Variovorax paradoxus: one gene and its partner. Each later gene encodes a partner of the first gene's protein in a complex. Links are inferred from orthologs where the notes say so. Each region holds a gene or a part of one and is shown in the gene's direction. Other genes may lie near its edges.

Region 1 (15,518 bases):
CGCAGCTGGCGCTGCTGTCGGGTCAGGTCGACTTCAACTTCGACAACCTCGCCACGGCCGCGCCGAACATCCGCTCGGGCAAGCTGAAGGCGATCGCGGTCACGACACTCAAGCGCAGCAACGCCCTGCCCGACGTGCCGCCCGTGGCCGACACGCTCAAGGGCTTCTCGATCGACACGTGGTGGGGCCTGGTCGCACCGGCCGGCACGCCGCCCGACGTGGTGGCAAAGCTCAATCAGGCCTTCGTCGCCGCGCTGAACGCGCCGGAAACGAAGACCCGTTTCGCCTCGATGCTGGCCGAGCCGGTCGGCAATTCGTCCGAGCAGTTCGGCAGCTTCATGAAGAGCGAACTGATCAAGTACGAGAAGGTGGTCAAGGCCACCGGGGCGAAGGTGGACTGACGAGGTCGTCCAAGGGCGCTTCCGCGCTCGCTTCCGTGTCGGTGGCCGCAGCAACGGCCGCCGCCGCTTCCGCCGCCCCGCCCTGGTACGTGCGCAGGCCCGCGAGGTCGAGCACTTCCACGCCGCCGTGTTCGATGCGCAACAGGCCGTCGCGCTGCAGTGCGTGCAGCGCACGGTTGGCACGCTGGCGCGACACGGCCGACAAGAGGCCGATCTCGTCCTGGCTCAGCCGCACGAAACGCGTTGCGCGCGGGTAGAGGATGGGGTCGAACAGACTCGCCAGGCAGCGCGCCACGCGCGCGTCGGGGCCGAGCAGCCGATCGAATTCCATGAGACCGATGAACAGGCTCAGTCGCGCATTGATGTGTAACAACAGAAACCGATTGAAGTCGATGCTGGTGGACATCAGCCGCTCAAAGCTGTGTCGCGGCACGCAGGCCACGCGCGTCGGCCGCAGCGCCACGCCGTCGTAGCGCCAGCATCCGGGCGTGAGCAGCGAGCCTTCGCCGCCCCAGCCGCCGGCGGTCACGCCGGTGAACGTGGACACGCGCCCGTCGGGCAGCGACACCGACATCTTCATGAGGCCATCGATCACGCCGATCCAGTGATCCGCGGGTTCGCCGCGTCGCACGACGAAGCCTCCGGCCGGCACCACGCGCTCGTGCGACTCCTGCACGACGCGATCGAGTTCGTCGTCCGTGAGCGAGCGCGCCCACAAGCTCTCGCGGAGCATGTTCTCCAACGCGTCCGACATCGCGCCTCCTGCTGTCTTCCCTCGTGACATCGCATCGGCCGATCCGTCGCAGGCGCCGGTCGGCGGGGTACCGTAAGAAATGTCGTTGCAACGACATCTTCGGCGCGGCGATGGTGCCACAGTCATTCGCGTTCGCCAAACAACAAGGAGACAACGATGAAGCGTTCGAACAAGGACCCGCGCCCCGCGCGCGGACCGGACGACGGGGATGGGCACGGCCTGCGCCGGCGCGATGTGCTCGGCTACGCCACGGCCGCGCCGCTGGCATCGGCGGCGGCGGGCATCGCGGGGCTCGGCGCCCTCACGGCGCCCGCCGCCGCAGTCGCCGCGCTGCTGCCGATGACGCCGCCCGACACCACCGACCTGATCGACATCGGCGATGCGGTCACGCTCACGTCGCTGCCGACCATGCCGCTCGTGAAGGTGACGAACACCGGCGACGGCCGCGTGCGGCTCGCGCTGCCGCGGCTCGAGGTGGGCCAGGGCATCGCCACGGCCAGCGCGATGATGCTGGCCGACAAGCTGCGCCTGCCGCTGAGCGCGATCGAAGTCACGTCGGCCGACGCGAGCCCCGAGCTGATCTGGAACCAGCTCACGGGCGGCTCGTCGAGCGTGCGCTCGATGCACGCGGGCATGCCGATGCTGGGCGGCCTCGGCGGCCTGCTCTCGGGCTCGACGCCCTCGGTGGTCGGCCAGCGCGTGACGCGGCTCGATGCGCTCGACATCGTCACCGGACGCAAGAAGTTCACGCTCGACCAGGCCGTGCCCAATGCCAAGCCGACGATGGTGCGGCGCCCGCCGACCATCAACGGCAAGTTCGTCGGCATCAACAACATGAACACGGTGATGGCGATGCCGGGCGTGATCGGCGTGGTGCCGATTCCGTCGACCAACGGCATCACACCGACGCCGCCGGGCGTGGCCGTGATGGCCGAGACCTTCGGGCAGGCCTGGGCGGCGGTGAACGCGCTCGACGTGACTTGGGCCGCGGGTCCGCTCGACGGCGAATCGAACGCGACCATCATGCGCAAGCTGAAATCGTCATTGCTGCCCTTTGCGCTGCCGCCGCTGGGCGCGCTGACGGTCGAGGCCGAGTTCGAGTTCGCGCCGGCCGCGCACTGCCCGATGGAAGTCGAATGTGCGATTGCCGACGTGCGAGCGGACCGCGCCGAAATCTGGGCCGGACTGCAGAGCCCCATCGTCACCCAGCAGGCGGTGGCCGCCGAACTGGGCCTGCCGCTGAACAAGGTGGTCGTGCATGCGGTGCCCTCGGGCGGCTCCTTCGGGCGGCGCCTGTTCTGGGACCCGGTGCTGCAGGCGATCCAGGTGTCGAAGGCGCTCGGGCGCCCCTGCCGCCTGATGTACCACCGCACCGACGACATGCGCCACACGCGCATCCGCCCGCCGATCTACCAGAAGGCGCGCGCCACGATGCTGCTGGGCCAGGTCATCGCCTTCGAGCAGCGCATCGCCAGCGTGCGCCTGGACACGCGCCATGGCTTCGGCAACATGCTCGAGGCCGCCGCCATCGCGCTGCCCAATGCCTTCCCGCAGACGGTGGGCAACTTCGCGATCGAGCAGGTGATGTTCAAGACCATGGTGACCTCGCCGTACAACTTCGGCGTCACGACCAAGCTGCTGACGCCGGTGGCGATGGACATGAACACCTGCTCCTACCGCTCGGTGCACATCCAGCCCGCGCGACTGGTGGAAGAGATCCTTGTTGACGAGATGGCCCGCGCCGCGCGCAAGGACCCGATCGCGTTCCGGCTCGAGTACCTGCGCCTGCCGCGCGCCCGCGCGGTGCTGAAGGCGGTGGCGGAGGCCGCGCAGTGGGGCAAGGCGATGCCGGCGGGCTTTGCGCAGGGCGTGGCGGTGCACCAGGAGTCGAAGTCGTTCACGGCCTGCATCGTCGAGATCGACGCGCGCGTGCCGGCGCAGGCCCGCGTGGTGCGCGCGACCATCGCCATCGATGTCGGCACGCCGATCAACCCCTCGGGCATCGAGGCGCAGCTGCAGGGCGGCCTGTGCGAATCGATCGCGCTGGTGCTCACCGCAGGCCTGCACATCCAGAACGGCCTGCCGCTGGAAGGCAGCTACTCGCAGTACCACTTCTCGCGCATGAAGCACTACCCGAAGGACGTGAAGATCATCATCATGCCGGCCAACGGCGAGGCCATCGGCGGCCTGGGCGAGGTCGGCCTGTCGGCGAGTTCGGGCGCCATTGCCAACGCCTACGGGCGCGCCACCGGCATCAAGCCGCGCAGCTTCCCGCTGAACTTTCCGGTCGACTTCACGCCGATCCCGCCGGGCAAGCTGCCCACGCCCGTCAACGTTCCGATTCCCGCCTGAGGAGACCCACCATGCCTGTGCAATCTTTCAAGGTGAACGGCCAGAACGTCGACGTCGAGGCGCCCGACGACCTGGCGCTGCTGTGGGTGCTGCGTGACAAGCTCGGCATCACCGGCCCGAAGTACGGCTGCGGCATCAACGTGTGCAAGGCCTGCACCTGCCACGTCGACGGCAAGGCCGTGACGACCTGCTCGGTGCGCGTGTCCGACGTGCGCGGCCGCCAGGTGACGACCATCGAAGGCCTGGCCAACGGCAACACGCTGCACCCGGTGCAGCAGGCCTGGATGAACCTGGACGTGCCGCAGTGCGGCTTCTGCCAGCCGGGCCAGATCATGGCCGCGGTCGACCTGCTGCGCCGCACGCGCACCCCGACGGACGCCGACATCGACGCCATCGAGAACGTCTGCCGCTGCGGCACCTACGGCCGCATCCGCGAGGCGATCAAGGCCGCCGCCGCGATGATGGGATAGACGTCAAAACGGCCAGCCACCGCGCTCGGCGGTGCTGGCCGGTTGGCACTGGCTGGTGCTTACTCGCCGAGGTAGGCGGCGCGCACGCGCGGATCGCGCAGCAGTTCCTTGGCGTCGCCGTTCATCGTGATGAGGCCCGACTCCATCACGTAGCCACGGTCGGCCAGTTGCAGCGCGCGGTTGGCGTTCTGTTCCACCAGCAGGATCGTGACGCCTTGCGAGGCCACGGTCTGCACCACCTCGAAGATCTTGTCGCACATGATCGGCGACAGGCCCATGGTGGGTTCGTCGAGCAGCAGCACCTTCGGGCGCGCCATGAGCGCGCGGCCCATGGCCAGCATCTGCTGTTCGCCGCCCGACATCGTGCCGGCCAGCTGGTCCTTGCGCTCGCGCAGGCGCGGGAAGGTCACGAACACGCGCTCCATGTCGCTCGCGATCTCGGCCTTGTCGTTGCGGATGTAGGCACCGATCTGCAGGTTCTCGGTGATCGTCATGCGCGTGAACACGCCGCGGCCCTCGGGCACCATCACGAGGCCCTCGCCCACCAGGTCCCAGGCGCCGCGGCCCTTGATGCTGCGGCCCATGAATTCGATCTCGCCCGCGCCGGCCGGCAGCGTGCCGGTGATGGCCTTCATGGTGGTGGTCTTGCCGGCGCCGTTGGAGCCGATGAGCGAGACCAGCTCGCCCTCGAACACGTCGAAGTCCACGCCCTTCACGGCCTGGATGCCGCCGTAGCCGACCTTCAGGCCGCGGACCTTGAGCAGGTTCTTGCCTGCGGCCTTGGCGGCTGCAGCCGCTGCCGTCGTGGTTGCCATCGTTGCTTCTGCGGTGCTCATCTCAATGTCCTCCGGTGCCGAGGTAGGCCTCGATCACCTTTTCGTTCTTCTGTACCTCGACCGGGTTGCCCTCGGCAATCTGCTTGCCGTAGTCGAGCACGGTGACGCGGTCGCACAGGCCCATGATGAGCTTGACGTCGTGTTCGATGATCAGGATCGTGCGGTTGTCCTTGCGGATGCGGTCGATGAGCTCGCGCAACAGGACCTTCTCGGTCGAGTTCATGCCGGCGGCCGGTTCGTCCAGCGCGATGAGCTGGGGGTCGGTGGCCAGTGCGCGGGCGATCTCGAGGCGGCGCTGGTCGCCGTAGCTCAGCGTGCGCGCCTTGTAGTCGGCGAACTTGCCGATGCCCACGTAGTCGAGCAGCTCTTGTGCGCGCTTGGCGATGGCCGCTTCTTCGGCCTTGAAACCCTTGGTGCGCAGCATCGCGCCGAACACGCCCGAGTGCGTGCGGATGTGGCGCCCGACCATCACGTTCTCGAGCGCCGTCATTTCGGCGAAGAGGCGGATGTTCTGGAAGGTGCGTGCAATGCCGGCCTTGGCCACTTCGTGCACGGCCGTCGGCTGGTAGGGCTTGCCGGCCAGCTCGAAGGTGCCGCTGTCGGGCGTGTACAGCCCGGTGATCACGTTGAAGAAAGTCGTCTTGCCGGCGCCGTTGGGCCCGATCAGGCCGTAGACCTGCCCGCGCTTGATGGTGATGCCCACGTCGGAGAGGGCCTGCAGGCCGCCGAAACGCTTGGAGATGCCGCGAACTTCGAGGATGGTGTCTGTCGTCATGTCTGTGTTTCCTGGGCTCACGGATTGATGGACATGGGACGCGATGCCGCACCCGGCACTTCGTCGGCGGGGCTGTCGATGCCCGGTGCGTGGGTCTGGAGCGAACCGGGCGCCACGGCCGCATGGGCCGGGTCGACGGGCACGCCGTTCTTCTTCGTCAGCGTCTTGCCGTGCTCCGGCGAAGGCCACAGGCCGCGCGGACGCATCAGCATGATGATGATCATGGCCAGCGCAATGAACAGCTGGCGCAGGATGGACGCGTCGAGGCGGCCGTCGGTCATCGCCTGCAGCGGGCCGGCCACGTAACGCAGCACTTCGGGCAGCGCGGCCAGCAGCACGGCGCCCAGAATGACGCCGGGCAGGTGCCCAAGGCCGCCGAGCACGACCATGGCGACGATCATCACCGACTCCATCAGGCTGAAGGACTCGGGCGACACGAAGCCCTGGAAGGCCGCGAACATCGCGCCCGACACGCCGCCGAAGCTGGCGCCCATACCGAAGGCCAGCAGCTTCATGTTGCGGGTGTTGATGCCCATCGCCTTGGCAGCGATTTCGTCTTCGCGGATGGCCATCCAGGCGCGGCCGATGCGCGAGATCTGCAGCCGGTGCGAAATGATGATGGTGGCCACCACCAGCGCGAGGAACAGGTAGTAATACAGCGTGACCGACGAGATCGTGAAGCCGTCGAACTTCCACGCCTTGCCGAGGTCGAGACCCCAGAACTTGATGGAGTCGATCGCCGTGATGCCCTTCGGTCCGTTGGTGATGTTGATCGGCTGGTCGAGGTTGTTCAGGAACACCCGGATGATTTCACCGAAGCCGAGCGTCACGATGGCGAGGTAGTCGCCGCGCAGCTTCAGCGTGGGCGCCCCGAGCATCGCGCCGAGCACACCGGCCACCACCAGGGCGAGCGGAACCACGATCAGGAGCGAGGTGTGCAGCCCGTTCGGGAACATCGCCTTGAACCACGGGAAGGTGTCCGAGAGGTGCGACGAACCCATCAGCGCGTAGAGGTACGCGCCGACCGCAAAGAAGGCCACGTAGCCCAGGTCGAGCAGGCCGGCGTAGCCGACCACGATGTTCAGGCCGAGCGCGAGCATCACGTAGAGCAATGCGATGTCGGCGATGCGCACCCAGGCATTGCCTTGGGTCTGCAACAGGATGGGCAGCGCCAGCACGGCGACCACGCCGAGGATGTAGAGCGCGAGGTTCTTGCTGTTTTTCATGGTGTGCTGCTCCTCAGGCCCGGTCCGCCACGCGCTCGCCGAGCAGACCCGAAGGCCGCAGCGTGAGCATCACGATCAGCACGATGAAAGCGAAGATGTCGCTGTAGTTGCTGCCCAGCACGCCCCCCGTGAGGGTGCCGATGTAGCCGGAGCCGATGGCCTCGATGAGGCCCAGCAGAATGCCGCCGACCACTGCGCCGGCCAGGTTGCCGATGCCGCCGAACACGGCCGCCGTGAAGGCCTTCAGGCCGGGCAGGAAGCCCATCGCGTGTTGCGCGATGCCGTAGTTGGAGGCGTACATCACGCCGGCGATGGCCGCGAGCACGGCGCCGATGATGAAGGTGGCCGAGATGACCATGTCGGGCCGGATGCCCATGAGCGCCGCGACGCGCGGGTTCTCGGCGGTGGCGCGCATCGCGCGGCCGAGCTTGGTGTAATTGACCAGCCACATCAGCACCACGAGCGAGAACGCCGTGACGCTGAGGATCATCACCTGCGTGGGCGAGATCACTGCGCCGCCCACGTGGATGGGGTCGGTCGGCAGCAGGTTGGGGTACGCCTTGTTGGTCGGCTTCCAGATGATCATGGCCAGCGTCTGCAGCAGGATCGACACGCCAATGGCGGTGATGAGCGGTGCGAGCTTGGGGCTGTTGCGCAGCGGCCGGTAGGCCACTTTTTCGATCACGAAGTTGAGGCTTGCCGCGACGACGCAGGCAATGATCAGCGCGACGAGAAGAATCAGCCAGCCCGGTGTGTTGGGCATGCCGTCCTTCATGAGCCCGATGATGGTCCAGCTTGTGAGCGCCCCCACCATCAGCACTTCACCGTGCGCAAAATTGATCAGATTGATGATGCCGTACACCATGGTGTAGCCCAAGGCTATCAAGGCATACATGCTGCCGAGAACCAGACCGTTGATGATCTGCTGCAGCAATATTTCCATAACGCGATTCCCTATGTGTTGCACCTTGCGGGTGCCATTCACCTACCGAGGCACCGGTTTGGCGCCTCTGGCTTGACAAGCAAAAAACCAGCCAACATGTGCCGTCGGTAGGTTTGGTGGGCGGGATTTTAGACATGCCCCGGCGCTGTTTTGGGGCGGGATGACCGGGGTTTACCCGCTCACCTCATGCTGTATGTGGGAGAGGTCATGCGCGGCGTGAGCGCATGTTGCAAGACGGTATCAATCGTCTCGTTCAGCGTTGCGACGGCGCAGTTCGCGCAGCTTTTCTGCGATACGGATTTCGAGTCCACGTTCGACCGGCTCGTAGAAAACCTGGCCTTCCAGGCCCTCGGGCAGGTAGCGCTCGCCGGCGGCGAAACCGCCCTCCTCGTCGTGCGCGTAGCGGTAGCCCTTGCCGTAGTCGAGCTCTTTCATGAGCTTGGTGGGCGCATTGCGCAGATGCATCGGTACCGGGCGCGTGCTGTCTTTCTTCACCAGCGCGCGCACCGCGTTGTAGGCCTTGTAGACCGCGTTCGACTTGGGCGCGATGGCCAGGTAGACCACGCATTCGGCCAGTGCCAGCTCGCCTTCGGGCGTGCCCAGCCGCTCGTAGACCTCGGCCGCGTCAAGCGCCAGGCGCAGCGCGCGCGGGTCGGCCAGGCCGATGTCTTCGCTGGCCATGCGCACGAGGCGGCGCGCCATGTAGCGCGGATCGGCGCCGCCGTCGAGCATGCGCACGAACCAATACAGGGCAGCGTCGGGGTCGCTGCCTCGCACCGATTTGTGCAGCGCGCTGATGGTGTCGTAGAACTGCTCGCCGCCCTTGTCGTAGCGGCGCATGCGCTCGCCGAGCACGCGCAGCAGCCACTCGTCGGTGATGTTCGTGAGCTTTTCGGCGCCGGCCGCGACGGCCAGCGTCTCGAGCGTGTTGAGCAGGCGGCGCGCGTCGCCGTCCGCGTAGGCCACCAGGCGGTCGATGGCCGCCTCGTCGATGGCCGGAACCGCCTGGATCGATTGCGCCTTGGCAACGATCAGCTTCAGGTCGCCTTCGTTAAGCGACTGCAGCACATACACCGCCGCCCGCGAGAGCAAGGCCGAATTGACTTCGAACGACGGGTTCTCGGTGGTCGCGCCGATGAAGGTGAACAGGCCCGACTCGACGTGCGGCAAAAACGCGTCCTGCTGGCTCTTGTTGAAGCGGTGCACCTCGTCCACGAAGACGATCGTGCGCTGCTGCGTGAGCCCGTCGCGTGCCAACGTGGCCTGCTCGACCGCCTCGCGGATGTCCTTCACGCCGCCCAGCACCGCGCTGATGCTCAGGAACTGCGCATCGAAAGCGTCGGCCATGAGCCGCGCGATGGTGGTCTTGCCGGTGCCCGGCGGGCCCCAGAGGATGCAGGAGTGCGGCTGGCCCGACTCGAAGGCGATGCGCAGCGACATGCCCGGACCGAGCAGGTGCTGCTGGCCGATCACTTCGCCGAGCGTCTTGGGACGCAGGCGCTCGGCGAGGGGCTGGTGGGAGCGCGTGGCCAAACCGGAGATGCCGTCTTGCTGAGGGGATTACTGCTTGAGCACGTCGGCACCCGCAGGCGCCTTGAACTCGAAGGTGCTGGCGGGCAACGCCGGGTTCACCTCGACCTTGCTGAACTTGAGCATCGAGCGCTGGCCGAAGCTGTCCAGGATCTCGAGGGCCGCGAGTGCGTCGCCCTGGAAGCCGACCATCACGTTCTGCAGCTGGCCGTCCTTGTTCTTCGGCGTGGCCTTGACCCACTGCAGGCCATCACGCTCCGGTGCGGCTTCCAGCGCGAAATCGGCCTGCAGGGCGCGCAGGTCGGCCGCGGAAGCAATCAGCGCCGCGGGCGTCGAGCCCAGCGCCTGCGCCTGGGTGCGCTGCGTGACCTGGTTCAGGTCGGCGTCGTAGAGCCAGAGCGTCTTGCCGTCGGCGACGATGCTCTGCGCAAAGGGCTTGCGATAGTCGAACTTGAATTTGCCGGGGCGATGGAATTCGAAGGTGCCGGTCGACGTCTTCACGCGGCCCGGCTGGCCCTCGCGCGGCGGGGCCGTCACGGTCTGGGTGAACTCGGCGCGCCCAGACTTGACGGTCTTCACGAAGGCTTCGAGGCTTTCGAGCCCGTCGGCCCAGGCACTGCCGGCCACCGTACAGAACAGGCCGGCCAACAGCCAGAGGCGGGTTTTCTTCATGGGAGGTTCCTCGGAAAAACGTTGCTGCGATGTCCATCGACACTACCCGCAGCAGATGCCGGCATCTGTAGGCTTTGATGAAGATTTGCAGCGGTACCGGTGCGCGTTTGCAACTTGCCTCTCAGCACGTAACCGGCCCTGCAGCGGTGGCGATGGTGGTCGTCGGTGGCGCGCTTGCGGCTCACTCCGCCTGGCGCGCGGGCACGAGGATTTCGCGCTGGCCGCTGCCGCTCATGGCGCTCACGAGCCCGGCTTTTTCCATGTCTTCGACGAGGCGCGCGGCGCGGTTGTAGCCGATCTTCAGGTGGCGCTGCACCAGCGAGATGCTGGCCTTGCGGTTCTTGAGCACGACCTCGACCGCCTGGTCGTACATCGGATCTTTTTCGGCATCGCCGCCGCCGCCGAGCAGGTCGCCGTCACCGTCGCCATCGACCGTGCCGCCTTCGAGCACGCCTTCGATGTAGTCGGGCTCGCCCTGGCTCTTGAGGTAGGCCACCACGCGGTGGACTTCCTCGTCGCTCACGAAGGCACCATGCACGCGGATCGGCAGGCCGCTGCCGCTGGCCATGTAGAGCATGTCGCCCATGCCCAGCAGCGCCTCGGCGCCCATCTGGTCGAGGATGGTTCGGCTGTCGATCTTGGAGCCCACCGAGAACGCGATGCGCGTGGGGATGTTGGCCTTGATGAGGCCGGTGATCACGTCGACGCTGGGCCGCTGCGTGGCCAGGATCAGGTGGATGCCGGCGGCGCGCGCCTTCTGCGCGAGGCGAGCAATCAGCTCTTCGATCTTCTTGCCGACCACCATCATCAGGTCGGCCAGCTCGTCGATGATGACGACGATGTGCGGCTCGCGGCGCAGCGGTTCCGGATCGTCGGGCGTGAGGCTGAAGGGGTTGTAGATGAACTCCTCGCGCGCCTTGGCTTCGTCGATCTTGGTGTTGTAGCCGGCCAGGTTGCGCACGCCGAGCTTGCTCATGAGCTTGTAGCGGCGTTCCATCTCGGCCACGCACCAGTTCAGGCCGTGCGCCGCCTGGCGCATGTCGGTGACCACGGGCGCCAGCAAATGCGGAATGCCTTCGTAGACCGACATTTCGAGCATCTTCGGGTCGATCATGAGCAGGCGAACGTCGCGTGCCTCGGCCTTGTAGAGCAGCGACAGAATCATCGCGTTGATACCGACCGACTTGCCCGAACCGGTGGTACCGGCCACCAGCACGTGCGGCATCTTCGCGAGGTCGGCCACCACGGGGTTGCCGATGATGTCCTTGCCGAGGCCCATCGTGAGCATCGACTTGCCTTCGTTGTAGACCTGCGAGCCCAGGATTTCGCTGAGCTTGATCGACTGTCGCTTGGCGTTCGGCAACTCGAGCGCCATGTAGTTCTTGCCCGGGATCGTTTCGACCACGCGGATCGACACCAGCGAAAGCGAACGCGCCAGGTCTTTGGCCAAACCGAGAATCTGCGAACCCTTGACGCCGGTGGCGGGCTCGATTTCGTAGCGCGTGATGACGGGGCCCGGCGAAGCGAGCACCACGCGCACCTCGACGCCGAAGTCTTTCAGTTTCTTCTCGATCATGCGCGAGGTCATCTCGAGCGTGTCGGAGGACACCGTTTCCTGGCGCACCAGCGCGGGGTCGAGCAGGTCGACCTGCGGCAGCTTGCTGTCGGGCAGTTCGTTGAAGAGCGGCTTCTGGCGCTCCTTGACGACGCGGTCGCTGCGGGGCACCTCGGTCATCGCAGGCTCGATCTGCACGGGCGGCGATGCGGGGCGGCGCCTGGGCGCGACTTCTTCCTCTTCGTCGTCGAAGCTCGGATCCAGCGCTTCGCCGAACGCGGTCTCCTTGCTGGGACGCATTTTCTTGGCGCGTGGCGCGGGCGCCAACTCTTCCTCGTCGCCGGCACGTTCGCGTGCGGCCTGCTTGCCCATGGCGATGTCGGCCGCCATTTCGCGCTTTTCACGGCGCGACTCGAACAGCGAGTAGGCACGGGCACCGATGCGCTCGGCAATCAGGCTCCACGAAAAGCGGAAGACCAGCGCCGAGCCGATCACGCCGCCCGCAATGGCGACCAGCGCCGAGCCCGTGAAGCCCAGCCAGCGCACGCTCGCCGGCCCCACGAGGTAGCCGAGGGCGCCGCCGCCCGAACCCGGCAGGTGGGATTCGAGCCGGTACAGGCGCGACCATTCGAGCACCGCGCTCGCGCACAGCAGCAGGACGAGGCCGAACCAGAAAGCGAGCCGGCTTCGGTTGAAGCGACCGCGCGGGGGCTGCTCGAGCGCCGGCGTCGGTTCACCGCCGCGCAGCCAGCCGGCCAGCGACGAGAGCCATGCGCGCAGGCCCGCCGCGAGGCACCACCAGACGGAATAGCCGGCAAGGAAATAGCTGCCGTCGGCCAGCCAGGCGCCGATGCGGCCGCCCCAGTTCTTGATTTCACCGCCCGTGCCCGAGGTCGACCAGGCGGCATCGGAGGGGGTGAAGCTCAGCATCGCCAGCAGCCAGAACAGGAGGGCTGCGAACCCGGCGATCAAGGTGATTTCGTGGGCGAAGCGCAGGGCGCGCAGGCGCACGGGTTGCCCTTCGGCAGCGGAAGAAGAAGAGGACGACGATTGAAGCGTATGAAGCGAATAGGTCATGAAAAGCACGGCGCCCGGCCCGAAAAAACGGAGGCCGGCCGCCCGAACACTACAACAAAAGGCCGTGGGCGCCGAAAGCGCCCGGCCTATGGGCTCAGGTCAGCGACAGAAGCCGGTCCTTGATGATCACCGAGCCGTCTTCCTGGGACTGCACGAAACCGCGCTCTTCCAGGTCCTTCATCACGCGGCTCACCATTTCGCGCGAGGCGCCGACCATCTTGGCCAGGTCCTGACGGGAGATCTTGTCGCGGACCTTGAGGTTGCCCAGGCCGTCCTGGCTGGCGAACTCGAGCAGCGCGCGGGCCACGCGGCCGTACACGTCCATCAGCGCCAGCGACTCGATCTTGCGGTCGGCGTGGCGCAAGCGCTGCACCAGGCCGCGCATGATGTTGTAGGCCATCGAGGAGTTCTCGGGCAGGCAGCGCGCGAAAGCGTCGCGGCCCAGCATGAGCACGTCGCACTGGATTTCGGTGCGCACGGTGGCCGAATGCGGCTCGTCGTCGATCAGGCTCATTTCGCCGAGATAGTCGCCGGGATGCAGCGTGGCCAGGATCACTTCGCGGCCGCGGCTGTCGGCGCTCGTGACGCGAGCCCGCCCGGTCAGGATGATGTACAGCGCATCGGATTTCTTGCCCTGCTCTACAACGACCTCGGCGCGTTTGAAGCGCTTCTTGATGATCGCATCCGCAATGCTTGCGGACTGCGAGGCCGTCAACGACGCGAACAATGGAACGCGCCGAAGCAATTCAAGGTTGGACAGCATCGACATTCGTATCAATCCCTGAAACAGCGCGCTGATGCGATCCTGATGCCGAGCCCATGGATTACTACAATCGCGCGCATTGAAAACACCGTGCACCCGGTGTTGAACCGGGCGGTGATACTCCCCACGTATCGCTACCACCCTGAAAATGTACACGCTGACGCAGCGTCTATCCTAGGTTTTCTACTCATGTCCGCACCCCAACACGCCAAGGTTCTCATTCTGGGCTCCGGCCCGGCCGGCTACACCGCCGCCGTCTACGCCGCACGCGCCAACCTCCAGCCTTTGCTCATCACGGGCATCGCGCAAGGCGGTCAACTCATGACCACCACCGAGGTCGACAACTGGCCGGCCGACGTGCATGGCGTGCAAGGCCCGGAGCTGATGCAGCGCTTTCTCGAGCACGCCGAACGCTTCAAGACGCAGATCGTGTTCGACCACATCAACAAGGTCGACCTGAGCAAGCGCCCGTTCACGCTCACGGGCGACAGCGGCACCTATACGTGCGATTCGCTGATCATTGCCACGGGCGCATCGGCCAAGTACCTGGGCCTGGATTCCGAAGAAAAGTTCATGGGCCGCGGCGTCTCCGCCTGCGCAACCTGCGACGGTTTCTTCTACCGTGAGCAAGAGGTCTGCGTGATCGGCGGCGGCAACACGGCCGTCGAAGAAGCGCTGTACCTCTCCAACATTGCGAACAAGGTGACGCTCGTGCATCGCCGCGACAAGTTCCGCGCCGAGCCCATCCTGATCGACAAGGTCATGGAAAAAGTGGCCGAAGGCAAGATCGAACTGAAGCTGCACAGCGAGCTCGACCAGGTGCTCGGCGACGACACGGGCGTGACGGGCGTTCGCATCAAGAACGCGCAGACCGGGACCACCGAAGACATCACGCTCAAGGGCTGCTTCATCGCGATCGGTCACCACCCGAACACCGACATCTTCCAGGGCCAGCTGGAAATGAAGGACAACTACATCGTGACCCGCTCGGGCCTGAAGGGTTTCGCGACGATGACCAGCGTGCCCGGCGTGTTCGCGGCCGGCGACGTGCAGGACAACATCTACCGCCAGGCCATCACGAGCGCCGGCACGGGCTGCATGGCCGCCCTCGACGCGCAGCGCTTCCTCGAGGAACACTGAGACCCTTCCCCGGGGGAGGGGTCACCGTCCTGCCGGGCCCGGTTTCCCGCTTCTGCGGCGCGGCCAGCCCTGCGGGCCCTGAAGGGGCTATAATCCGAGGCTTTGCCGAAATAGGGCCACCTCCCACCGGGAGTCTGGTTGCGGCAAATCCGGGGTACCGCCACCCGTTTCTGGCGAGGTCAAGCTGCAAAACACCCTGCAATCGCCCTGATTGCGCCGGTGCCAGCTGTTCAAGAAAGAGTGTCCACATGGCACGCGTATGCGACGTAACGGGCAAAGGCCCGATGGTCGGAAACAACGTTTCCCACGCCAACAACAAAACCAAGCGCCGGTTCCTGCCGAACCTGCAATACCGCCGTTTCTGGGTCGAGACCGAAAACCGCTGGGTTCGCCTGCGCGTTTCGAGCGCTGCACTGCGCCTGATCGACAAGAACGGTATCGATGCCGTGCTCGCAGACCTGCGTGCCCGCGGCCAAGCTTAAGGAGCTGAATCATGGCAACGAGCAAAGGCGGACGCGAAAAGATCAAGCTGGAATCCACCGCGGGTACCGGCCACTTCTACACGACGAGCAAGAACAAGAAGACGATGCCTGAAAAGATGTCGATCATGAAGTTCGACCCCAAGGCGCGCAAGCACGTCGAATACAAGGAAATCAAACTGAAGTAATTCAGCCTGCTCTCCCAAAAAACCCGCTGCTCACCCAGCGGGTTTTTTATTGCCCGTCGTTTTTTGCGAAAGCAGAAAAGGCGGGCGCAAAAAAGCCGACCCCAGGTCGGCTTCTTTGTTCCCTATGACCCGTCCTGATCTGGGTTGACACCTTTTCTGTCAAGAAAAGGCAAGTCAATGGAATCAGGCGTCAAACGCACACAGCGGGACTACACGCTGGCTTTTAAGCTGTCGGTGGTCGATCAGGTAGAAAAAGGCGAGCTCACGTACAAGCAGGCTCAGGCGCGCTACGGTATCCAGGGCCGCTCGACGGTGCTGGTGTGGCTGCGCAAGCATGGTCGCCAGAACTGGGGTTGG
Region 2 (15,420 bases), 2.0 Mb from region 1 along the record:
CGGCTTCGGGCGCGGCCACGGTGGGCGCGCGCACGCCGCCCGCACGCAAGGCACGCACCAAGGCGTAAGGCGTCGCGAAGCGCGCACCGTCGATGTCGAGCGAGGCGGCAACCAGACCGCGCAGGTTGGCCAGCGCGCTCTGGCGCAAAGCTGCCGGCACTGCGGCACCGAACTTCGCGAGCACATCACCATCGTGAAAGATCGCATCCAACGCGTCGTGCGGCGGCATCGCCATCAGCCAGCGCTGCCAGCGGCGCAGTTGCACGCCCGCCTCGATCAGCACGGGCGGCAGGCCCTCGCCTTTCTGGATCAGCGAGAACCAGCTGGCCACCGGCGTCTCGCGCTGGCAGCGGGCCAGTTGCACCAGCGTGTCGTCGTCGATGCCGAACAGCGGCGACTTGAGCGCGCGCGCCAACGACAGGTCGTGCGCAGGCGACACCAGCGCGTCGAGCAGCGCGACCACGTCCTGCACCTCGGGCGCATCGTTCAGGTCGTTCTTCTCGGGCTGCTGCACGGGAATGTGGCGGCGGCGCAGCGCGTCCTGCATGGCCGACAGCCGGCTGCGGCGGCGCGCCAGCACCATGATCTGGCGCGGCGGCGTGCCGTCGGCGATGCGTTGCGCGACCCAGCGCGCGGCCTGTTCGCACTCCTTCTGCAGCAGCTGCTCTTCGGGCAGCACGCGCGGCGTGACGAGGCTGTCGCGCCAGTGCAGCATGCCGTCGTCGGCCGGCGCAGCGACCGCGGCGGTGTCCACGGCGTCGCGGTCGATGGCGGGCAGCTTCAGCAGTTCGCCGTCGTCGCCGCGTTCGGTGGTGTGGGCGCGGTAGCCGTCGAACTCGCCGGCCGTCTGCGCGGCCAGCATCGCGCTGTTGACGAGGCCGACCACGGCGCGCGCATTGCGGTGCGTGTGGTCGCAGTTGAGCAGCTCGCCACCGAGCCCTTCGCGCACGAACTTCTTGGCCGCGATGAACACCTGCGGCTCGGCGCGGCGGAAGCGGTAGATGCTCTGCTTGGGGTCGCCCACGATGAACACGCGCGGCGCACTGCCGCCCGCACCGGTGTAAGCACTGAGCCAGCCGTAGAGCGCCTGCCACTGCAGCGGATTGGTGTCCTGAAACTCGTCGATCAGCAGGTGGGCGACGCGGGCGTCGAGCCGCTCCTGCACCCAGCCCGACAGCGCCGACTGGCCCAGCAGCAGCTGCGCGGCCTGCTCGACGTCGTTCATGTCGACCCAGCCGTGCGCGCGCTTGACCTCGCCGAAGGCGGTGATCAGCAGGCGCGTGAGCCGCGTCATGCGCTGCTGGTACAGCCAGGCCGCGTGCTGGGCCTGCGCAGCGCACAGCAGCTGCAGCTCGGTTTCGGCCTCTTGTGCGGCGGGGAATTTCTGCAGGTTCTTGGTGAGCCGGTCTTCGCTCGCGACGAAGAACGTTTTGCGCAGCACCGCGAGTGCGTCGGTCAGCGTCTCGGGCGCAGGCTCGCCGTTGCCGAACACGTCGATGATGGCTTCGGCAGCCTTCTGCGGTGTCTTGTTGGCCTCGCGGCCGAGGGCGGCGGCGCGGTCGAGCCAGCGACGGCGCACGGCGTCGCCGCGCAGTGCATCGGTCGGCACCTCGAGCCCTTGCAAGGTCGGGTACAGCACATCGAAAGGCGCCACCGCGTTCTCGGCATCGGCCAGCAAGAACTCGACCCGCTTCGACAGCGCTTCGCCCAGCGCCTTCGCCGTCTGCGAGCGGCCGTGGGTGGCGACGACGGCGTAGTAGTCGGCCAGCGCGCGCGCGTCGCCGGTCACGGCTTCGAAGAATGGCCGCCACGTGTGGGTGCGCGCCTCGGCATCGTCTTCGAGCAGTTCGTAGTTCGCCGGCAGGCCCAGCTCGCGCAGCACGGCGAGCGGCGCGTTGCGCAGCAGGCCCGCGAACCACGCGTGGAAGGTGCGGAACTGCACGGGCCGCCCGCCTTCGAGCAGCCGCCGATAAAGCCCCTGCAGGCGCGGGACAGCCGCCTGCGCGGCCTCGGGCGTCATGCCGCGCATCACGAGTTCGCGTTGCGAAGCGGCCGGGTCGAGCTCGGCGAACAGCGCGAGCCACTGGTCGAGCCGCTCGCGCATTTCGCCGGCGGCCTTCTTGGTGAAGGTGATGGCCAGGATCTCGTGCGGTTCGCAGGCCGATTCGCCCTCTTCGAGCAGCGCACGCACGATGCGCGACACCAGCATCCAGGTCTTGCCGGCGCCCGCGCAGGCCTCGACCGCGACCGAGCGCCGCGGATCGCAGGCGACGGTGTAGAAGGCCTCGCGCGCGACGTGCCGGCCGTTGTGTTCGTAGGCAGCGCCGTTCATGGCGTGACCTCCCAGAAATCCTTGCGGCACAGGCCGCGCGCGGCGCAGAAATCGCACACGCTCCCCTCGCCCAGCGGCGGCAGCGGCGCGCCCTGCGCGATGCGCGCGAAGTCGTCGATGATGCCGGCGACCAGCGCATCGCGCGCCTCGACCACGGCCGGCTGCTCGACGGTCTGCGTGCCCGACGACTTCTCGCCGACGTTGACGTAGGCCGCACGCAGCGTGTCGTCGGCGATCAGCGCCGCGTAGAAAGCCAGCTGCGTGTCTTCGGTCGGGTCTTTCACGCGCTCCTTGGTGACGGAGGCGGTCTCGGTCTTGTAGTCGATCACGAAGGGCTGGCCGTCGGCGGTGCGGTCGACGCGGTCGAGCCGGCCGACCAGCCGCAGGGTGCCCAGCGGTTGTTCTTTCCAGGGTTCAGCCTCGACGAAGACCGCCCCACCCGCTTCATGTTTCGCGAGCCATTCGAGGTAGCCATCGCGCACCGCCGGCCACGCGGCGGCGAAGGGCAGGAACTCGGCATCGGAATAGCCGAGCGTCTGCGTGACATCGCGCGCGGTGCCGGCGAGCAGCGCGACGCGCGCTTGCGCATCGGTCGTCGGCGCGTCGCGCAAGGTCTCGTGGAACTGGCCGAGCACCGCGTGCAGCCAGTTGCCGAAGTCGCGCTTGTCGACTTCGGCATCGAGCTCGTCGGCGGTGCGCAGGCCGAGTTGGCGCAGCGCGAAGAAGCGATAGGGACAGCGGCGCAGGTCTTCGTAGACGCTGGTCGACACGTTGGTGAGCGGCAGCAGCGCGCCCGAGGGCGTGGGCCGCAGGGTCGGAGTGACGGTGACGTCGCGTGGCGTGCGCGGATCGACGCCCGGCTGCAGTGCATGGGCGAGCTGCAGGGCCTGCACGAGCGGGCTCGGGCGCACGGGCTCGCCGCTGGCGTCGGAATGGCGCCAGACCAGGTCGCAGCACGGGTTGCGCGTGGCCATGGCCCAGGCCGCGCGCTGCGCGGCCTCCAGCACATCGCGCGACGCCAAGCCCAGGTCGAGGCGCTGCGCCGCGCTCCAGTTGCCCGGCGGCTCGGGCGACGCGGGCATGCGGCGGTCGTCGCAGCCGGGAATGACGACGGCGCCGAAGACGCGGCCCAGCAGCTGGTTCATCGGCAGCACCGACACCTTGGGGGTTTCGTCGCCGGCGGGCGGCACGAAGCTGGCGTCTTCGAGCACGTCTCGCGCCCAGGCCGTGAATTCGGCGAGGCTGTGGCGTCCGCCGGGAAACTCGTCTTCCTCGCCGTGCGCGTCGGCATCGAGCCAGAGGGCTCCGATGACCTTGGCGCCTGCGAAGTCGGCGGTGAGCGCGTCCCACTGTTCGCCGACCGTCAGCAGCTCGCGCAGCGCGCGGTGCCAGTCGGCCAGGGAGCGCGCGCGCGCCATCGGTGCGCGGCGGGCTTCGATGGTGAGGGTGAAGGCGCGCAGGCCTTCGTCTTGCGGTTTGTCGCTGCGCGCGATCAACGCGCACCAGGCTTGCCAGTCGCGCACGCCTTCGCGTCGCAGGCGCATTTCGAGCGACTGGACGGCGAGCACGTCGACCTCGGCGCCGCTCTTGAGCCATTCGAGCACCTGGTCGGTGGCGGCGTCGTGCGCGCAAGCGCGCAGTGCGCTCATCAGCGTGGCGGCGGCGCGCGTGGTGGACAGCTTCCAGCCGGTTTCGTCGTGCGTAACGATGCCTTGCGTGCTCAGCTGCGCGCTGACGCGGCGGGTGAGCGCGCGGTCGGTGGCGACGAGCGCGACGGGCGCGCGGCCCTCGGCCAGGTGCTGCAGCACGCAGGCGGCGGCCAGCTGGGCCTCGTCTTCGGGGTCGAGCGCCACGTGGGCGTGGGCGGCAGACGGCGGTGCGTCGGCGGGCACGAGCGGAATGCGGATGGCGCGATCACCCCACAGCGCGCTCAGCGCCTGCGTCAGCGGGTCGGTCTGGAAGCCCTCGAGCACGATCAGCGCATCGACCTGGGTGCGTGCCGCGTCGCGCAGCAGCACGTCGGTCGCGTAGCCCGAGTTCGCGGCCCAGGCCACGGCGACGCGGATCAACGCACTCTCGATGCGGAACCATTCCGACTCGCTGCCCGCTTCAGCCACCTTGGCCGCGCTCTGTGCCCAGTCGCTGCTGCGCAGCTCCGGCGTCACGGCAGCGGCCAACGGCGCCAGCTGATAGGCCAGCTCGACCACGCGCCCAGCAAGCGCAAAGCGTTCGGACTGGAAGCCCGACTGCGCGAGCAGGCCCTGCGCCGTGACCAGGTCGCGCGCCATGTCGAAGGCGATGTCGTAGCCGGACGGCAGGAAGCCGCCAGCGCTGCGCGCCCAGTTGTGCGTGGTTTCGAAGCGCGGCACGAAGCCCGGGCTGCCGCAGCGCGCCCACATGCCGCGCGCGACCGCCATCAGCTGCGCATACGGCACCAGCACGACGGTGCGCGCCGCATGCAGCTGCCGTTCGCCGAGCGCGCGGACGATCCGCGCGACGACGCCGTCGGCGGGATCGCACCACAGGGCCTGGACGGGATGGCCTTCGTTCATGTTCTATCGAGGGGGTTGAGGGGGTCGGCGGCAGGGCCGCAAAGGGCTTTGGCTATCGCCGCCATAGCCGGGCCGCATGGCACGTCACCCCTTGGTTTCTGTCACAATGACCAGCACTTTAGCTGCACCGAAACTCTCTCTGCGCACAAGGACACATCACATGGCCAGCGAACTGATCAAACACATCTCCGATTCTTCCTTCGAGGCCGACGTGCTCAAGTCCAGCCAGCCGGTTCTGGTCGACTACTGGGCCGAATGGTGCGGTCCCTGCAAGATGATCGCCCCCATCCTGGACGAGGTCTCGGCCACGTACGAAGGCAAGCTGCAGATCGCCAAGCTCAACGTCGACGAAAACCGCGACATCCCCGCCAAGTTCGGCATCCGCGGCATCCCCACGCTGATGCTGTTCAAGGACGGCCAGCTGGCCGCCACCAAGGTCGGCGCCATGAGCAAGGCGCAACTCACGGCCTTCATCGACCAGCAACTCGCCTGAGGCATTTCTTCCGGCCAGCGCGCAATGCGTTGGCCGGGGCGATTTTCCTGTCATAATCGCCCTCAGTTCACCGGGCCTTTCATCAGGCAACCGGTTCGAGTTCCCCGGTTCGTGAGGCAGTTCTTGCCCCACATCAAACCTCCCCCCGTTCCCGTTTCGATTACCCCTCCAGGGGTCGTTCCATGCACTTAAACGAACTCAAGGCACTCCACGTGTCTGAAGTCTTCAAGCAGGCTGAGGCGCTTGAAATCGAAAACATCGGCCGCATGCGCAAGCAGGAGCTGATGTTCGCGATCATCAAGAAGCGCGCCAAGGCCGGCGAACAGGTCTTCGCCGACGGCGTGCTCGAAATCCTGCCCGACGGCTTCGGCTTCCTGCGCAGTCCCGACACCAGCTTCACGGCCAGCACCGACGACATCTACATCTCGCCCAGCCAGGTGCGGCGCTTCAACCTGCACACCGGCGACATGATCGAAGGTGAAGTGCGCACGCCCAAGGACGGCGAGCGCTACTTTGCACTGACCAAGCTCGACAAGGTCAACGACGGCGCACCCGAAGCCAACAAGCACAAGGTGATGTTCGAGAACCTGACGCCGCTGTTCCCCAAGGAACAGATGAAGCTGGAGCGCGAAGGCGTCAAGGGCGAAGAGAACCTCACCGGCCGCATCATCGACATCATCGCCCCCATCGGCAAAGGCCAGCGCGCCCTGCTCGTGGCGCCGCCCAAGAGCGGCAAGACGGTGATGATGCAGCACATCGCCCACGCGATCAGCGCCAACTACCCCGACGTGCACATGATGGTGCTGCTCGTGGACGAGCGCCCTGAAGAAGTGACCGAAATGCAGCGCACGGTGAAGGGCGAAGTCATTGCTTCGACCTTCGACGAGCCCGCAGCGCGCCACGTGCACGTCGCCGAAATGGTGATCGAGCGCGCCAAGCGCCTGGTCGAGCTCAAGAAGGACGTGGTGATCCTGCTGGACTCCATTACCCGTCTGGCCCGCGCCTACAACAACGTCGTGCCCTCGTCGGGCAAGGTGCTGACCGGCGGTGTCGACTCCAACGCACTGCAGCGCCCCAAGCGATTCCTGGGCGCCGCGCGCAATGTGGAAGAAGGCGGCTCGCTGACCATCATCGGCACCGCGCTGATCGACACCGGCAGCCGCATGGACGAAGTGATCTTCGAGGAGTTCAAGGGCACCGGCAACTCCGAAATCCACCTGGACCGCCGCCTGTACGAAAAGCGCGTGTTCCCGTCGATCCAGCTCAACCGCAGCGGCACGCGCCGCGAAGAGTTGCTGCTGGCGCCCGAGATCCTTCAAAAGACCCGCATCCTGCGTCAGCTCATGTACAACATGGACGAGATCGAGTCGATGGAGCTGATGCTCAAGAACATGAAGGCGACCAAGACCAATGTCGAGTTCTTCGACATGATGCGTCGCGGCGGCTGAGCTTCAGGCTCTCCCGCAAAAGCGCGTTGACCCACACGGGTCAACGCGCTTTTTTCATGGGCGTTCGATACGGATGGCGCGGCCTTCGGTGGCGCTCTGGCGGCCGATGTCGAGCAGTTCCATCAATGCGACGGCCTGCTCCGGCGGCACGGGATTCGGCCCCTTGCCGAGGATCGCGTCGCGGACCGCGGCGTAGTAGTCGACGTAGTTTCCAGACTGCGTCGGCACTGCGTGAAAGTGCGGCGCGCCATCGCTGCCGATCAAAGTGAGTTCGCCATCGATCGGATCGGCGCCCCACCCTTCGGCCGGCGGTCGTTGGCCGGCGCGCAGCGCGTCTTCCTGCGGATCGACGCCGTGCTTGACGTAGCTGCCGCGCGTGCCGTGCACGATGTAGCGCGGCGCCGCATGGGCCGCGAGCGTCGTGGCGTGCAGCACCACGCGCAGGGGCGCGTGGGGGCCGCTCTCGTAGCGCAGCACGGCGTGGAAATAGTCTTCGACCAGTGCGCCATCTCGCAAGGCAGCGGTGTCGAGCTGCAGCGTGTCGGGCCGGCCGAAGAGTTGCACGGCCTGATCGACCAGATGCGCGCCCAAGTCCACCCACAGGCCCGAACCCGGCACGGGCTGCTCCCGCCAGCGCTCGCGCACCTGGGGCCTGAAGCGGTCGAAATGCGATTCCAGGTACACCGGGCGCCCCAGGTCGCCGGACGCCAGCACCTGCTGGAGCGTCAGGAAGTCGGCGTCGAAGCGCCGGTTCTGGTAGACCGAGAGCACGCGATTGTTGCGCCTCGACAACAGTTCAAGCTCCCGCGCCTCGGCCACATCGAGCGTGAACGGCTTGTCAACCACCACGTGCTTGCCGGCCTCCAGGGCCGCCCTGGCGACCGGATGGTGCTGGGCGTTGGGCGTTGCCACCACCACGAGGTCGATGTCCGCCCGGGCGACCAGCGCCGCCACATCGGGCACCACCGCCACATCCGGCCAGTCGGCATGCACCTTGTGCGGCTGCGAACTCGCCACGGCCGCCAGTTCGAGCCCCGGAACGGCCGAAAGCACGGGCGCATGAAAGGTCTGGCCGGCAAAACCGTAGCCGACAAGACCGGCGCGAAGGGGTGTAGAAGTCATGGGAGGACCCGGTTTGCTCGCAATTGGGGCAGTATGCGATAATCATGGGCTCCGCGAAAAGTGCGGCTGGGCACGTCGCCCGGCTTCCTTGGCCCTCACACTTCACGTCAAAGGCCTCAGGGCGGCGCGCCAGATTGCTGGCACGCTGGTGGCTCTCGCATCGACCGCGCATTGATTCCAACAGCGCAAAAGGAAACACCATGGCAAAAGAAGGCATCCACCCGAATTACCGCGAAGTTCTGTTCGTCGACATGTCGAACGGCTTCAAGTTCGTGACCCGTTCGTGCGCGAACACCAAGGAAATGGGCAAGACGGACGACGGCCGCGAGCTGCCCCTGTACAAGCTCGACACCACCAGCGAATCGCACCCCTTCTACACCGGCACCCAAAAGTCGGTGGACAACATGGGCGGTCGCGTCGAGAAGTTCCGCAACCGTTTCGGCAAGACCGCTGCCAAGTAATCAGGCACGCGCTCTGGCGTCGAGGGCAGCCCGGTTTACCGCGCTGCCCTTTTTCTTTCCAATCACCCGTCCGCCTCTTCCACCTGCCCCTTGAACCAGCCGACCCCCGCGATCGTTGCCCAGAATGCCGTACGCCGGCTGCCGCGCGTCGCGTTGCTGCTGCTGTGCGCGGCCTACCTGCTGCCGGGCCTGCTCGGCCGGGGCCCCTGGAAGAGCGCCGACATCACGGCCTTCGGCTACATGGCCGAGCTGGCCCGCAGCACCGAGGGCCTCGCCCGCTGGTTCGACCCGCTGCTGCTGGGCATGCGCCCCGAGACACCCGCGCTGATCCCCTACTGGATCGGCGCCTGGGCGATCCAGCTCGCCCCGTCGTGGGTCAACCCCGACCTGGCCGTGCGCTTCGTGTTCGCGCTGATGCTGTGGGGCACCTTCACCGCGACCTGGTACGCCGTCTACTACCTGGCCCGCACGCCGCGCGCCCAGCCCGTGGCCTTTGCCTTCGGCGGCGAGGCGCGTCCCACCGACTACGCCCGCGCCATCGCCGACGGCGGCCTGCTGGCGCTGATCGCTTCGCTGGGCCTGGCCCAACTCGGGCATGAAACCACGCCCGCGCTGGCGCAGCTGTACTTCGCCTCGCACCTGTTCTACGGCGTGGCCGCACTGCCTTACCGCCGCGTCGGCCCGGTGATCGCGCTCGTGGTCGGCACCCTCGGCATGACGCTGAGCGGCGGCCCGACGGTCGGCCTCGCGCTGGCGATCGGCAGCGCGGTGTACATCGCCTACGAACGCCACCAGCGCGCCAACCGTGTTGCAGAAGGCCGCAGCGACGACGAGAGCCCCGGTTTCACGCTGCCCGCCCTGCTGACGATGGTCGGCATCACCGTGCTGGCCGCCGCACTGGTCTTCGGCCTGGGCCTGGCGCAATGGAAGATCACGCTGGGCAATTCGCTGCTGTCCGACGTGCGCAGCCAGGCCAAGCTGCTGCTGTGGTTCACCTGGCCGGTCTGGCCGCTCGCGCTCTGGACGCTCTGGCGCTGGCGCCGCCAATGGCTCGAGCGCCACGTCGCGCTGCCGCTGTGGTTTGCGCTGGTGCCGCTGGCCGCCACCTGGACCACCGATTTTTCCGACCGCTCCCTGCTGCTGGCCCTGCCCGCCTTCGCCACGCTGGCGGCCTTTGCGCTGCCGACCTTCCGTCGCAGTGCGGCGGCGCTGATCGACTGGTTCAACGTGCTGTTCTTCAGCGGCCTGGCCGTGCTCGGCTGGATGTACTGGATCGCCATGCTGACCGGCGCGCCGCGCAAGGCCGCCGCCAGCGTCGCGCGGCTGGTGCCGGGCTTCGTGGCCGAGTTCTCGCCGGTCGCCTTCGTGCTCGCCTTGGCCGCCACGCTGGCCTGGTGCTGGCTGGTGCGCTGGCGCACCGGCCGCCATCGCGCGGCGCTCTGGAAGACGCTGGTGCTGCCGGCCGGCGGCACCGCCCTGTGCTGGATGCTGCTGATGACGCTCTGGCTGCCGCCCATCGACTACGCGCGCAGCTACATCCCGCAGGTGCGCGCCGTGACCGAACGCATCGGCCATCCGCGCTGCGTGGCCGAGCTGGCGCTGAGCCGGCCGCACATCGCGGCACTGCGCCACCACGGCAACCTCAACCTGCAGCCGCTGCTGCTGGGCAACGACTGCCCCTGGCTGCTCGTGAGCCCCGACACCATCGAGCGGCTGCACACCATCATCCCGATGGACCAATGGCGCTTCAGCGGCACCCTGCGCCGCCCCAGCAGCCCCGCGGACGACCTGCTGCTCTACGAGAAGATCGTGCGCTGACCCGTGAGCAGCAGCACGCACGGGAGCGAACGCGGACTCATCGCACGGCACGCCGGCACGGTGCTGATCGGCCAGCTGGCCGTGATGGCCTTCGGCGTGGCCGACACCATCATCGCGGGCCGCTACTCCGAAGGCGCGCTGGCTGCACTCTCGGTGGGCGCCGCGATCTTCGTCAGCGTGTATGTCTCACTGATGGGCGTGCTGCAGGCGCTGCTGCCGGTGTGGGCCGAACTGCACGGCGCCAACCGGGGCGGCGAAATCGGCCGCTCGGTGCGCCAGTCGCTCTACCTCGCAGCCATCGCCGTCGTGGTCGGCATGACCGTGCTGCTGCTGCCCGGCGCGGCGCTGCGCTGGACCCAGGTGCCCGCCGACATGCGCGGCGAGGTCGAGGCCTACCTCGCGGTGCTGGCCTTTGCGCTAGCCCCCGCCCTGCTCTTTCGCCTCTTCAGCACGCTGAACCAGAGCCTGGGCAAGCCCAAGCTCGTGACCTGGCTGCAGCTGGCCTCGCTGCTCGTGAAGCTGCCGCTGTCGGTCTGGTTCACTTTCGGTGGTGCCGGCCTGCCGGCGATGGGGCTGGTGGGCTGCGCCTGGGCCACGCTGTGCGTGAACTGGGCCATGCTGGGCTGCGCCGTCTGGCTGCTGCGCCACGGCGCGTTCTACCGCGGCTACCAGCTGTGGGAGCGCATCGAGGCGCCCGACTGGCGCCAGATCCGCCTGTTCGCGCGGCTCGGCGTGCCCGGTGGCCTCGCGGTGCTGGTGGAAGTGACGTCCTTCACGCTGATGGCGCTCTTCATCGCGCGCCTGGGCACCGCCGCGGCGGCTGCGCACCAGATCGCCTCGAACCTGCTGGCCGTGGCCTACATGACGCCGCTGTCGCTCGCCATCGCGACCAGTGCGCGCGTGAGCTTCTGGCTCGGTGCGGGCGACACCGCCCGGGCGCGCCATGCCTGCCGCCTGGGCTTCGAACTCACGGCGCTGTTCGCGCTGCTCTATGCCGGCGCCATGGCCGCGTTCCGCACGCAGCTCGCCAATGTGTATTCCGACAACCCGGCCGTGATCGCGATGGCCTCGGCGCTGCTGGTCACCGTGGCGCTGTATCACGTCGCTGATGCGTTCCAGACGCTGTGCGTCTTCGTGCTGCGCTGCTACCGCGTGACGCTGGCGCCGCTGGTCATCTACTGCGCGATGCTCTGGGGCATGGGCCTGGGCGGCAGCTACCTGCTGGCCTACCGCGGCCTGGGGCCGTGGGAAGCCATGCAATCGCCACTGGCCTTTTGGCTCATGAGCGCCGCGGCGCTGGCGCTCACCGCGCTGCTGTTCGTCGCGCTGCTGCGCTGGACGATGAAGGCGCGGGCCCGCTGAAGGCCGCGCGGCTTGCTCGCTACTTGACCATCACGCGTGCTTCGCGCACGCGTGTCGCCGGGAACAGCAGCGTGAAGCGGCTGCCCTTGCCCACCGTGCTCTCGATGCGCAACTCCGCCCCGTGGCGTTGCGCGATGTGCTTCACGATGGCCAACCCGAGCCCGGTGCCGCCGGTCTCGCGCGACCGGCTGCGGTCGATGCGATAGAAGCGCTCGGTGAGCCGCGGAATGTGCTCGGCGGCAATGCCCGGGCCCGTGTCGCGCACGGCATATTCGCCGCGCCCGTCGGGCAGCACCCGCCACGTCACGGCCACCTCGCCGCCGCCGGGCGTGTAGCGGATGGCGTTGGTCACGAGGTTCGACATCGCGCTCTGCAGCTCGGTCGGCGCGCCCGACAGTTCGGATTCGGCCTCCGACGTGAACGTGAGCTTGTGCCCTTGCGGCGTGAGCCGGCCTGACAGCCCGCGCCCTTCGTCTTCGCACTGCGCCAGCAGCGCGCGCATGCGCACCCACTGGTTGCCCGACGGCGCCGCGCTGCCTTCGAGCCGCGACAGCGTCAGCAGGTCGTTCACCAGCGTTTCCATGCGGTGCGACTGCTGCCCCATCAGCGACAGATAACGCGTGCGCTCGTCGGCATCGAGCGGCAGGTTCTGCAGCGTCTCGACGAAACCCGCCAGCACCGTGAGCGGCGTGCGGATCTCGTGCGACACGTTGGCCACGAAGTCGCGCCGCATCGCCTCGGCCTGTTCCAGCGCCGTGATGTCGCGCGTGAGCAGCATGCGCCGGTTGCCGGCGTACGGATGCACCTGCACCGACAGCCGCACCGGATGGCCGCGGTGCTGCGCATGCACGAGGCCGGGCGCATCGATGACCACATCGCGGCTGTAATTCCACGAGGCCAGGTAGGCCACGAACGCCGGATCGCGCACGAGATTCGCCAGGTGCTGCAGCAGGTCGCGCTCGGCATCGATGCCGAACTGCCCCGCCGCCGTCTGGTTGCACCATTCGATGCGGCCCTGCTCGTCGAGCAGCACCACGCCGTTGGGCGAAGCCTGGATCGCGGCCAGGAACTCCTGCAGCCGGTCTTCGGCCTGCCGGGTCTGTTGTTCACGCTCGCGCAGCAGCTTGCGGATGCGCTCCGACAGCTCGCCCCACACGCCCGGTCCGCGCGACGGCAGCCCGGCCGCGTCGTTGCGCAGCACGCGCAGCAGGCGCTCGGCGCGCCAGGCATCGAAGCCCAGCCAGAGCACCGCGCCCAACCAGGCGCCCAGCCAGCCGTACTTCCAGCCGAAAAGGCCGACAGCGCCCGCCGCGATTGCGAGGGACGCTATAAAAAAAGTAGCAATACGAAAAGGCATGGCGGGCGATTATCCGCGCCCGCCGCCGAGGCTCACGGCGCTGCTCACACCGTGACTTGGGCCGTCAGCCGGTAACCCGCGCCGCGCACGGTTTCCACCATGGGCGCGGCCGCACCCAGCGACTCGCGCAGGCGCTTGACGTGCACGTCGACCGTGCGCTCCTCGATGTAGACGTGGTCGCCCCACACCTTGTCGAGCAGCTGTGCCCGGCTGTGCACGCGCTCGGCGTGCTGCATCAGGTAGGCCAGCAGCTTGAACTCGGTCGGGCCGACCTTCAGCGCCCCGCCCTGCCACGTGACGCGGTGGGTGGAGGTGTCGAGGGCCAGTTCGCCAATCTCGACGCGCTCGGTCACCACCTCGGGCGCGCGGCGGCGCAGCACGGCGCGGATGCGCGCCAGCATTTCCTGGGTGGAGAACGGCTTGGTGATGTAGTCGTCGGCACCGGCATCGAGGCCGGCGACCTTGTCGGGCTCGTCGCCGCGCGCCGTCAGCATCAGGATCGGGATGGCCTTGGTGCGCGGGTCTTTGCGCCACTGGCGCGCAAGCTGCAGGCCGCTCTGGCCCGGCAGCATCCAGTCGAGCAGGATCAGGTCCGGCAGGAAGGCGTCGATTTCACGCTGGGCGGCGGCACCGTCTTCGGACCAGATCGGCTCGAAGCCGTTGTGGCGCAGGTTGACGGCGATCAGCTCGGCGATCGAGGATTCGTCTTCGACGATCAGGACTCTTGGTTTCTTCATGCGTTCTGGGGAGTCTTTGCGGCGACGGTCGTCACTGCAATGCCGACTCGATTTCCTCCATCGAAGTGTGCCGCACATCGGCGCCCTTGACGATGTAGATGATGAACTCGGCGATGTTCTTGGCGTGGTCGCCGATGCGTTCGATGGCCTTGGCCAGGAACAGCAGGTCCAGGCTGGCGGAGATGGTGCGCGGGTCTTCCATCATGTAGGTGACCAGCTTGCGCACGAAGCCGTCGAACTCCTTGTCGATGAGGTCGTCGTCTTTCAGGATCGACAGCGCGGCGGCCGTGTCCAGGCGCGCGAAGGCGTCCAGGGCAGTGCGCAGCAGGTTCGAGGCCAGGTCGGCGGCAATGCGCAGCTCGGTGGTGGGCAGCTGGCGGGCCGATCCGCTTTCGATGATCGACTTGACCATGCGCGCGATCTTGTTGGCCTCGTCGCCCACGCGCTCCAGGTTGGCGGTGGTCTTGCTGATGGCGATCAGCAGGCGCAGGTCGCGTGCCGTGGGCTGGCGACGGGCGATGATCGACGACAGCTCGCGATCGATCTCGATCTCCATCGCGTTGACGCGGTGCTCGGTCTCCATCACGCGGTCGGCGGCTTCGGCGTCGAACTGCAGCAGGGCGTACACGGCCTGGTGGATCTGCGACTCGACCATGCCGCCGAGCTCCATCACGCGCGACGAGACGCCGTTGAGTTCGCTGTCGAACTGGCTGGAAAGGTGTTTCTCGGTCATGGTGTTGTTTCCTTTGACTTCAACTCAACCGAAGCGGCCGGTGATGTAGTCCTCGGTCTCCTTGCGCTGCGGCTTGAAGAACATCTGTTCGGTGGCGCCGAACTCGATCAGGTCGCCGAGGTACATGTAGGCGGTGTAGTCGCTGCAGCGGGCGGCCTGCTGCATGTTGTGGGTCACGATGACCACGGTGTACTCGTTTTTCAGCTCGGCAATCAACTCTTCGATCTTCGCGGTCGAAATCGGGTCCAGGGCGGAACAGGGTTCGTCGAGCAGCAGCACTTCGGGCTTGATCGCGATGCCGCGTGCAATGCACAGGCGTTGCTGCTGGCCACCCGACAGGCCCGAGCCGCTTTGCTGCAGCTTGTCGCGCACTTCGGTCCACAGGGCCGCCTTCTTCAGGGCCCATTCGACGCGGTCGTCCATCTCGCTGGCCGAGAGGTTCTCGAACAGCTTCACGCCGAAGGCGATGTTGTCGTAGATCGACATCGGGAACGGCGTGGGCTTCTGGAACACCATGCCGACCTTGGCGCGGATCAGCGCCACGTCCTGCTTGGACGTGAGCAGGTTCTCGCCGTCCAGCGCAATGGTGCCTTCGGCGCGCTGCTCGGGGTACAGCTCGAACATGCGGTTGAAGGTGCGCAGCAGGGTCGACTTGCCGCAGCCCGACGGGCCGATGAAGGCCGTGACCTTGTTCTCGGGGATCTCGAGGTTGATGCCCTTGAGCGCGTGGAACTTGCCGTAGTAGAAGTTCAGGTCCTTGACCGAGATCTTCGAGCGCGACGGTTGTTGTTGTGCGACGGTGTTTGGCATATGGGCGCCTTCTTGATTTAGTGTTTGTTGCGCGTCAGCACGCGCGCCAGGATGTTGAGGGCAAGCACGGCGACGGTGATCAGGAACACGCCGGCCCAGGCCAGTTGTTGCCAGTTCTCGTACGGGCTCATGGCGAACTTGAAGATCGTGACCGGCAGGCTGGCCATGGGCTGGCTCACGTCGGCGGTCCAGAAC

The links.
Region 2: the proteins of trxB (region 1) and trxA are in contact, whole or in part, in a crystal structure (PDB 1F6M), measured with the Escherichia coli proteins. The link is inferred for Variovorax paradoxus from one-to-one orthologs.

The regions. Positions count from the first base shown.
Region 1 is NZ_CP045644.1:2,899,884-2,915,401, reverse strand. What follows is about bases 12,659-15,518. They hold trxB (thioredoxin-disulfide reductase), read left to right. Parts: upstream 12,659-13,543; coding sequence 13,544-14,494; downstream 14,495-15,518. Other genes in these bases: rpmG (50S ribosomal protein L33), read left to right, coding at 14,988-15,161; rpmB (50S ribosomal protein L28), read left to right, coding at 14,743-14,976; GFK26_RS13275 (Crp/Fnr family transcriptional regulator), read right to left, coding at 12,686-13,360. In the rest of the region: GFK26_RS13330 (Bug family tripartite tricarboxylate transporter substrate binding protein), read left to right, coding at 1-401; GFK26_RS13325 (Crp/Fnr family transcriptional regulator), read right to left, coding at 373-1,155; GFK26_RS13320 (xanthine dehydrogenase family protein molybdopterin-binding subunit), read left to right, coding at 1,312-3,507; GFK26_RS13315 ((2Fe-2S)-binding protein), read left to right, coding at 3,519-3,977; GFK26_RS13310 (ABC transporter ATP-binding protein), read right to left, coding at 4,037-4,813; GFK26_RS13305 (ABC transporter ATP-binding protein), read right to left, coding at 4,815-5,588; GFK26_RS13300 (branched-chain amino acid ABC transporter permease), read right to left, coding at 5,606-6,814; GFK26_RS13295 (branched-chain amino acid ABC transporter permease), read right to left, coding at 6,828-7,757; GFK26_RS13290 (replication-associated recombination protein A), read right to left, coding at 7,998-9,290; outer membrane lipoprotein chaperone LolA, read right to left, coding at 9,318-9,959; GFK26_RS13280 (DNA translocase FtsK), read right to left, coding at 10,141-12,591.
Region 2 is NZ_CP045644.1:4,895,103-4,910,522, reverse strand. What follows is about bases 3,949-6,710. They hold trxA (thioredoxin TrxA), read left to right. Parts: upstream 3,949-5,044; coding sequence 5,045-5,377; downstream 5,378-6,710. Other genes in these bases: rho (transcription termination factor Rho), read left to right, coding at 5,560-6,710; GFK26_RS22620 (PD-(D/E)XK nuclease family protein), read right to left, coding at 3,949-4,884. Also shown: GFK26_RS22625 (UvrD-helicase domain-containing protein), read right to left, coding at 1-2,332; more of GFK26_RS22620, read right to left, coding at 2,329-3,948; more of rho, read left to right, coding at 6,711-6,825; GFK26_RS22605 (oxidoreductase), read right to left, coding at 6,880-7,947; GFK26_RS22600 (type B 50S ribosomal protein L31), read left to right, coding at 8,148-8,408; GFK26_RS22595 (hypothetical protein), read left to right, coding at 8,499-10,226; GFK26_RS22590 (MATE family efflux transporter), read left to right, coding at 10,230-11,588; phosphate regulon sensor histidine kinase PhoR, read right to left, coding at 11,608-12,945; phosphate regulon transcriptional regulator PhoB, read right to left, coding at 12,990-13,682; phosphate signaling complex protein PhoU, read right to left, coding at 13,714-14,415; phosphate ABC transporter ATP-binding protein PstB, read right to left, coding at 14,440-15,225; phosphate ABC transporter permease PstA, read right to left, coding at 15,243-15,420. UniProt on the Escherichia coli protein: Participates in various redox reactions through the reversible oxidation of its active center dithiol to a disulfide and catalyzes dithiol-disulfide exchange reactions.